Regions from separate parts of the Rhizobium sp. WSM1328 genome, predicted to be linked through region 1. Evidence: riboswitches for the same ligand, from Rfam matches in the RefSeq annotation. Region 1 holds a riboswitch; each other region holds the start of a gene.
The links. A riboswitch is a leader RNA that binds a small molecule or an ion and turns the genes downstream of it on or off. The one in region 1 is predicted to bind cobalamin.
Positions count from the first base shown of each region.

Region 2: another riboswitch for cobalamin. It lies ahead of bluB (5,6-dimethylbenzimidazole synthase); the one in region 1 lies ahead of AC2444_RS17525 (CbtB domain-containing protein).
Region 3: another riboswitch for cobalamin. It lies ahead of nrdH (glutaredoxin-like protein NrdH); the one in region 1 lies ahead of AC2444_RS17525 (CbtB domain-containing protein).
Region 4: another riboswitch for cobalamin. It lies ahead of cobU (bifunctional adenosylcobinamide kinase/adenosylcobinamide-phosphate guanylyltransferase); the one in region 1 lies ahead of AC2444_RS17525 (CbtB domain-containing protein).

Region 1 covers NZ_CM172788.1:3,484,238-3,486,432, reverse strand. The annotation lists gene AC2444_RS17530 (histidine phosphatase family protein) at 169-723, opposite strand; adenosylcobalamin (AdoCbl) riboswitch at 801-955, shown strand; gene AC2444_RS17525 (CbtB domain-containing protein) at 957-1,166, shown strand; gene AC2444_RS17520 (CbtA family protein) at 1,283-2,029, shown strand; gene AC2444_RS17515 (hypothetical protein) at 2,080-2,195, shown strand, end outside.
Region 2 covers NZ_CM172788.1:2,199,492-2,201,686, reverse strand. The annotation lists gene AC2444_RS11205 (LysR family transcriptional regulator) at 45-902, shown strand; cobalamin riboswitch at 955-1,141, shown strand; gene bluB (5,6-dimethylbenzimidazole synthase) at 1,184-1,870, shown strand; gene AC2444_RS11195 (SDR family NAD(P)-dependent oxidoreductase) at 2,061-2,195, shown strand, end outside.
Region 3 covers NZ_CM172788.1:3,839,826-3,842,020, reverse strand. The annotation lists gene AC2444_RS19170 (heavy metal translocating P-type ATPase) at 1-686, shown strand, start outside; cobalamin riboswitch at 851-1,076, shown strand; gene nrdH (glutaredoxin-like protein NrdH) at 1,358-1,579, shown strand; gene nrdI (class Ib ribonucleoside-diphosphate reductase assembly flavoprotein NrdI) at 1,589-2,002, shown strand; gene nrdE (class 1b ribonucleoside-diphosphate reductase subunit alpha) at 2,041-2,195, shown strand, end outside.
Region 4 covers NZ_CM172788.1:2,364,192-2,366,386, reverse strand. The annotation lists cobalamin riboswitch at 223-619, shown strand; gene cobU (bifunctional adenosylcobinamide kinase/adenosylcobinamide-phosphate guanylyltransferase) at 996-1,505, shown strand; gene cobW (cobalamin biosynthesis protein CobW) at 1,510-2,195, shown strand, end outside.

The DNA of each region.
Region 1 (2,195 bases):
AACCGTGACTGTGGCGACACGCATAAAACGCAGGCGTCGCGTGCGCTCGCCACTCCAATCATATGTCATTCTTCCATCTCCTTGGGACAAGGAAGTAGTCCCCGCAAAGCCGGGTTCAACATAGATGACGCGATTTGCTTGTGCAAAGCTGGATAAGATCAGCAGTCTCTAATGCTGGAAGCGCAGAGACCAGCGCTGTCCGTTGCTGGTCATGCGGATGACGGAAAGCGGCTCGACGTCGCTCAGCCAGAAGGAGGAGAGCGGCGCCTGCAGTACATGCACGATCGCTGCCCGGATGACGGCCGCGTGGCTAACGGCGATCACATGGCCGCCGAGGCTCGATTGCTCATCCATCCAGCCGGCGATGCGCGTGCGCAGATCAACAAGGCTCTCGCCGCCATGCGGGGCCCCTTCCGGATCGCTCATCCAGCCCATGAGGTTTTCCGGCTCTTCGGTCCCGATCGTCGTGATCGACCTGCCGGCCCAGCGGCCATGGTCGCAGTCGCGAAGTGCGAGGTCTATGCGGGCTTCGAGGCGGAGCGCTTCCGCGGTCTGGCGGGCACGCAAAGCCGGGCTCATGGCAATTCGATCGGCGCGGGGCGGGGGGATCATCCTGCCGGCCTCCTCCACTGCCTTATCCTCGAGCGGTTCGTCGAGCGGGAACAGGGCCTTGCGGCTTGCTGCCGTCGCGCCGTGGCAGATCCAGGTGAGGCGCGTGTTCACGGTCGTTCTTGTCTCCCGGAATGCGGCGACAGCGTCCTTCGCCGGCTTGTGAAGTTTCGTTGACAGTCTCTTCGGCGTGCAGATATAACCGTGCAGTTGCGGGTTTGGAAGCCGGTGTAAGTCCGGCGCGGTCGCGCCACTGTGACCAGCGTGTCGAAAGCTCTTCGCGCTGGAAGTCAGACCCTACTGCACAAGCACTCTTTCGACTGAACGCGTCATTCCCGGAGGAATACATGTCTGACACCACTTTCGCGCCCGTTGCGGTACCGGCGCCGATCCCTGTAGGCGAGATCCTGCCCTGGGCGATCTTCGGCGGCCTGCTGATGCTCATCGTCCTCTATTTCGTCGGCACCGAGGAAGGCGCAATGGCGCTGTTCAACGGCATGTATGTGCACGAATTCGTGCATGACGGCCGCCATCTCCTCGGCTTTCCCTGCCACTAAAGCGCGTCGCGATCTTTCAGATTCGCTCATCGCGCTATAGGTTTTTGTTTTACGCATGTCTTTATCGCAAAACCGCGGCACACTTTTGCGCGACGTGCCTTAAGGGAGTTCCGGACATGGTTGGAAACCTCTTGCTTCGCGGCATGCTCGCGGGCCTGATTGCTGGCATCCTGGTTTTCGCTTTCGCCCATACGTTCGGCGAGCCGCTGGTCGATGCGGCGATCGCCTTCGAGGAGGCGAGCGCCCAGGCGGCCGGCGAAGCTGCCGAACCCGAAATCGTCAGCCGCGCCACACAGGCCGGTCTCGGCCTTTTCACCGGCGTCATGGCCTACAGCGCCGCCGTCGGCGGGCTCTTCGCGCTCGCTTTCGCTTTCGTGCACGGCCGCTTCAGCAGCCTTTCGCCGCGCGGCACCTCGGCCGTCATCGCCATTGCCGCCTTCGTGGCGGTCGTCCTCGTTCCCGGGATCAAGTATCCGGCCAACCCGCCGGCAGTCGGCAATCCCGATACGATCGGCGCCAGGACCGAGCTGTTCTTCCTGATGATCGTCGTCTCGCTTGCGGCGCTGATTGCCGCAGTGGCGCTGTCGCGCCGCCTGTCCGAGCGTTTCGGTCTCTGGAACGGCGCGATCATCGCCGGCATCGCCTATCTCGTCTTCATCGGCGTGGTGCTCTATCTGCTGCCGCCGATCAACGAGGTGCCGGAGAACTTCTCGGCGATGGTGCTCTGGCGTTTCCGCACCACTTCGCTCGGAATGCATGTGATCCTCTGGGCAACGCTCGGCCTCGGCTTCGGAGCGCTGGCGGAAAAGCGGCTTGCGGTCGGGGGCGGGGAACGCGGCCGGCCGGCCACGGCATTGCACTGAACGCATCGAAGGACGCCGCTTTGCCGGCGCCCTGAACTTTTCGGGCGAGTATGAAAAACGACAGAGCCAGACCACTGCTGTTGACGGCGTTCTCTGCCGTCGCGTTTTTTTGTGTGGTCGCTGGAAGCGCTTTTGCCCATAGCCGCAGCGACGGCGGCAGCCATGC
Region 2 (2,195 bases), 1.3 Mb from region 1:
TGGATGATTTTCTATTTCAGAAACAACAATTTTGGATGGTTGCTATAACAATGCTCGATGTGGATGCGGTGCGGGCGTTCGTGACCATTGCCGAGCTGCAGAGCTTCACCCGCGCCGCCGAGGCGTTAGGCAGCACTCAGGCGGCAATCAGCGTCAAGTTGAAGCGGCTGGAGGAGCGTCTCGGCCACAGGCTGATCGAGCGGACCCCGCGCTTGGTGCGCCTATCGGCGCAGGGCGCGGTCTTTCTTCAATCCGCGCGGGATTTCATCGGCGCCCATGATCGTGCGGTCGCAGCCCTTTCCTCGACAAGCCGGCACTTCACGCTCGGCATCGCCGCGCATGTGGCGGGGCCGGAGGTTCCGACGATTCTGGCGCGTCTCAGCGCTCACGATCCAGGGCTGACGATCGAGGTGCGGCTCGACAATTCTCGAGTGTTGCTCGATGCATTCGATCGCGGTGAGCTGGATGCGGCGATCATTCGCCGGGAAGAGGACCGGCGTGACGGTGAGGTGCTTGGGCCGGAGCATTTCGGGTGGTTCGCGGCACCGCAGTTCGAGTATCGCCGCGGTGAGCCGCTGCGTCTTGCTGCACTGTCGCCATCTTGTGGCGTCCACAACATCGCTACCCACGCGCTCGATGGTGCAGGAATCGCCTGGAACGAGGTTTTCCTGGGCGGGGGCTCGCTGGTGATGACGGCGGCGGTGTCGGCTGGGCTTGCGGTCGCGGCATTCTCCCACCGTCTCGCGCCGGTGGGCTCGATGGAAGTGAGTCAGCGCTTCAGCCTGCCGCCGCTGCCCTCGTCGGAGATCGTCCTGCATTCGACACTAACGGATGCAAGATCGCGCTCGGCGCTCAGAACCCTGGCTGCGGCGTTCAGGGAACATCGCGCCTCTGCCAACTGAACGCGGCTTCAACGCCACATCGGCTCGCGGCTTGCCGCCGCCGCGCTTTCCTGAAATAGATGCGCCGTCAGGTGCCCGTCGGTAAGGCGGGAGAATCGGGAATCCGGTGCAAGGCCGGAACGTGCCCAACGCTGTAAGGCCGACGCCTGCCGCTTCATCACGCCACTGGCTTTTGCCGGGAAGGTTGCGGCAGACGGATGACGCCGAGTCAGAAGACCGGCCTGGCTAGATAGACCGATCCGCGCGGACGGCGGGGCGGTTGCGTTGTTGGGGATTTGACGATGCGACCCTTTGATGAGGATGCCCTTTCGGCGGCGTCCGGTTTTTCCTTGGCCGAACGCGAGGCCGTCTATCACGCGATCAAGACGCGGCGCGACGTTCGCAGCCAGTTCCTGGCCGATCCTTTGCCTGATGATGTTGTGCAGCGGCTGCTGACGGCCGCCCATCACGCACCCTCCGTCGGCTTCATGCAGCCGTGGAATTTCATCCTGGTGAAAAGTGCCGCTGTGCGGGCGCGCGTCCGGGACGCCTTTGCGAGCGCCAACGACGAGGCGGCGCTGATGTTTGCCGGCGAGCGGCGGCAGGCCTACCGCGCCCTCAAGCTCGAAGGCATCGTGGAGGCGCCGCTCGGCATATGCGTGACCTGCGATCCCACGCGTAGCGGTAGCGTGGTGCTGGGACGCACGCACAATCCGAAGATGGATTCATACTCGACCGTCTGCGCCATCCAGAATCTCTGGCTTGCGGCGCGGGCGGAAGGGGTCGGAATCGGTTGGGTCAGCATTTTTCGCGAAGGCGATCTGAAGAGCATTCTCGGCATACCCGAGCATATCGAGGTGGTCGCCTGGCTCTGTGCCGGTTTCGTCGACCGGCTCTATGACGAGCCGGAACTCTCCGTCAAAGGCTGGCGGCAGCGGCTACCGCTCGAGGAACTCGTCTTTCATGATGGATGGGGACTGAACGCCTAGGGCAGTGCGGTGGAGCATCGCCTCAATCGCACAGTCACGCCATTGACAGTCAAGGTGAGCAAACCGGTATCGCCGACGCCGTGCGAGGCTGAGATGTCTTTATTCCTGACCGTCATATCGATACGCTGAAGGCGAAGTCCCGGAATTGGATATTCGGCTATCGGCGGCTCAATCGGAGGATAACGGCCCAATGAACATGATCGACTTGAAGGAACGCATCATCGTAATCACAGGCGGTGCGCGCGGCATCGGCTACGCGATCGCAGAGCGCGTCATCCAGTCTGGTGGCAAGGTGGCCATTTGGGACCTGAACGAAAACATGGCG
Region 3 (2,195 bases), 360 kb from region 1:
GTGAGACGCTGGACCTCTTGTCGCCGCCCGCCGCCCGCGAGCGCGGGACGCTCAGTGCTGAACAGGATGCACGCATCTCGGCGTTGAACGACGAGGGCAACAGCGTGTCGGTGCTGCTCGTCAACGGTGTTGTGGCCGGCCTTATCGCCATGCGCGACGAGCCGCGTCAGGATGCCGAGGCCGGGCTCGCTGCCCTCAAATCAGCAGGCGTCAAGGCTATCATGCTGACCGGCGACAACAAGCGGACGGCAGCAGCCGTTGCCGGCATGCTCGGCATCGACTGGCGCGGCGAGATGATGCCGGAGGACAAGCAGCGGGTCGTCGGCGAATTGAAGCGCCAAGGCTTCATCGTCGCCAAGATCGGCGACGGCATCAACGATGCTCCGGCGCTGGCCGCTGCCGATATCGGTATCGCTATGGGCGGCGGCACCGATGTGGCGCTGGAGACGGCGGATGCCGCCGTGCTGCACGGACGCGTTGGCGACGTGGCGCGGATGATCGAACTTTCCAAACTCACGATGCGCAACATCCTGCAGAATATCACCATCGCACTCGGGCTAAAGGCGGTGTTTCTGGTGACGACGATCGCCGGCATTACCGGGCTCTGGCCAGCGATCCTCGCCGATACCGGCGCCACCGTGCTGGTGACGATCAACGCGCTCAGGCTGCTTCGAATAAAAATATGAATGTCGTTTCGGGGAGCCGGCTTCTGCCGGCTCTTTTCTGACGGGTTCTCCACAGCGCTTTTCCGTTAACGCTTCGTTATCCACATCATACACAGTCACGGCGATTCGCTGCCGCCATTGCTGCGCTGCCACAACAACTTGTTGACGTCATCAGCGATTCGCGTACCATATCTAGTGTTCGAGGTTCCGTCGATTCGTGAGGATCGGCGGCTAAGACGGGAATACGGTGCGTTTCGCCATCATGGCGCGGCAATGCCGGAGCTGCCCCCGCAACTGTAAGCGGCGAGCAACTGTCCGATTTCAGGTCACTGGAGCATGATGCTCCGGGAAGGCTGGGGCAGGGTGCTTTGACCCGTGAGCCAGGAGACCTGCCTCGAACGAAACGTCCACGGGCGGGGTGTCCGGAAGGTCGCGTTGCATGGCTGCGGGGAATCTCCGCATCGCGTTTCGCAGGCCCGAGCCTCCGCCCCCGAAACCTTCGCATTGAGCCACTTCGGGGTGAAGTCATGTCAGTATCTCAGTTCAGGCCGCCACCCGCTAGAGGTAGAGGGCGGATCACGCCCAGCGGCTGAACGAGCCGCATCGCTGCAAAATACAGAGTGTTTTCGACGGATATCGCGAGATTTCCGATCGATGTCCTGCGTCCCAATCGCGTCGTCACGAGGAATATCATGACCATCACCGTCTACAGCAAGCCTGCCTGCGTCCAATGCACTGCCACCTACCGCGCCCTCGACCGGTTGGGCGTCGATTATGACATCGTCGATATTTCGCAGAATGCCGAAGCGCTCGATCGGGTCCGCAGCCTCGGCTACATGCAGGCGCCCGTCGTCATCGCCGGCGAGCAGCATTGGGCCGGCTTCCGTCCCGACATGATCAGCGCACTTTCCTGAGGAAAGGCGATGGCTCTGATCGTCTATTATTCCAGCCGGTCCGAGAACACCCATCGGTTCGTCGCCAAGCTCGGACTGCGCGCGGCGCGCATTCCGCCAAATGGCGCAGACGCGTTCCATATCCGCGAACCCTTCGTGCTGATCGTGCCGACCTATAGCGGCGACGGCGGCAAGGGCGCCGTTCCCAAGCAGGTGATCCGTTTCCTCAACGATACGGAAAACCGAGGACACATCCGCGGCGTGATTGCCGCGGGCAACAGCAATTTCGGCGAAACATACGGGCTCGCCGGCGACGTGATCTCAAAGAAGTGCCAGGTGCCTTACCTCTACAGGTTCGAACTGCTGGGCACAGAAGCGGATGTCGCCAACGTCAAACACGGAATGGAACGGTTTTGGACACGGGAATTCTCGAACGCCCTTTGAAAGCAGCGGAAACGCTCGACTACCACGCGCTGAATGCGATGCTGAACCTCTATGACGATCAGGGGCGGATCCAGCTCGACAAGGATCGAATGGCGGCCAAGCAGTATTTCCTGCAGCATGTGAACCAGAACACGGTGTTCTTTCACAATCTCCGGGAAAAGCTCGATTACCTCGTGACCGAGGGCTATTACGA
Region 4 (2,195 bases), 1.1 Mb from region 1:
CGGAGATGGTCGGGCACTCCGCTTGCGACGCAATTGCGGCGAAAAGCCGGAGCGCGGGATAAATATTTATCACGTAAGTCTCTGATAAAAGACGATATTTTAGGTAGAGTAAGTCGTGTTGGCGTGGGCGCTCCAACCGGCCGGCTATTCCCTAGCCGTGAAGGCCGGTTGACTTCACCCCTGCGCTTGCCTAACCATCCCGATAACGGATGGTCGACTGACCATCCTGACATAACGGATGGTTCCGGATCGGTGTTGCGCCCTTCCGGATGAAAAGGGAATGTGACGGGGCGGACCCAAGCCGGGCGCCTTCATCACAGCCGACCCCGCGACTGTAGAGCGGTCAGGGTCTTCCATCCGGCACTAAGCCCTTCCGGCCGGCGGCTTGCAATCATGCAAGCGGGCGGGATGGGCGACATGCCGGAAAAGCCACTGGATATGCATGGTGATCAACCGGGGTCGGACGCCTCTCAAGTCTACGAATCGTCCACCTTTTCACTGATGCAGCCGGGAAGGCGAGGATGATCCGCTGGCACGATCAGGGCGACCGGTTTCCGGTCCGCCCCGATCGCGGCCGATAACCGCGAGCCAGGAGACCTGCCATGCGGCCGGGCGAGAAGCCCACACCTGGGCACTATGCCCGTTGCCAGCACGGAGGTTGTCTTGGCTGAACGATTGAATTCGGCGCGGCCTGGTGCAGGGCGCGCGACGCCTCCAAGCAGTGCTGCAAGAGGTGTGCTTTCGGCCGTTTATGTCGAATGCTGGGTCCCCCCCTCTGTCCTGCCGGACATCTCCCCCACAAGGAGGGAGATCGGCAAGCAGCACGACCGTCGCCCTACATCAATTGTTTGGAGAAAAGCTCTCGGCGATTTAATCTCCCCCCTTGTGGGTGAGATGTCCGGCAGGACAGAGGGGGGTGTCACACCCTCAGTAGCCGAGAAAGGTGCACTCGGAACAAGCCACGGCTACGCACTCTCCCTGAGGGGCGTTTGAGCATGACTGCCACCTTCATCCTCGGCGGCGTACGCTCCGGCAAATCCCGTTTCGCCGAAGACCTCGTGACGGCCGCCGGACTCGACCGCCATTACCTTGCGACCGGCCGCGCATGGGACGAGGAGATGCAGGCGCGCATCGCCCAACACAAGGTCGACCGCGGTCCGTCCTGGACGACGCATGAGGAGCCGCTCGATCTTGTCGGCAAGCTCACCGCCATCGACGGACCGGGGCGCATCGTGCTGATCGACTGTCTGACGCTCTGGATCACCAATCTGATGATGGAGGAGCGGAACATGGCGGCGGAATTCGCCGCCCTTGCCGATTTCCTGCCCGCCGCGAAAGCGCGGCTCGTTTTCGTTTCCAATGAGGTCGGTCTCGGCATCGTGCCCGACAATCGCATGGCGCGGGATTTTCGCGATCATGCCGGCCGGCTGCACCAATCGATCGCGGCGAAGGCCGCCGAAGTCTATTTCATCGCGGCAGGCCTGCCGCTGAAAATGAAGGGTTAAGTCCATGAACCAGCAGAAGATCCCCGCAACCGTCATCACCGGCTTTCTCGGCGCCGGCAAGACGACGATGATCCGCAACCTGCTCACCAATGCCGGCGGCAAGAAGATTGCGTTGATCATCAACGAATTCGGCGATCTCGGCGTTGACGGCGATGTGCTGAAGGGCTGCGGTGCGGAGAATTGCACCGAGGACGATATCATCGAGCTGACCAATGGCTGCATCTGCTGCACCGTCGCCGATGACTTCATTCCGACGATGACCAAGCTGCTCGAGCGCGAACAGCGTCCTGACCATATCGTCATCGAGACTTCGGGGCTTGCCCTGCCGCAGCCGCTGGTCGCCGCCTTCAACTGGCCCGACATCCGCACGCAGGTGACCGTCGACGGCGTCATCACGGTGGTCGACAGCGCTGCGGTTGCCGCCGGCCGTTTCGCCGACGACCATGATGCCGTCGATGCGCGCCGTGCCGAGGATGAATCGCTCGATCACGAAAGCCCGATCGAGGAGCTGTTCGAGGACCAACTCACCTGCGCCGACCTCATCGTGCTCAACAAGACCGACCTGATCGATGCTGCCGGCCTTATCAGGGTGCGTGACGAGGTCGCCTCCCGCACCGCCCGCAAGCCTGTCATGATCGAGGCACGGAACGGCGAGGTGTCTGCCGGCATCCTGCTCGGCCTCGGCATCGG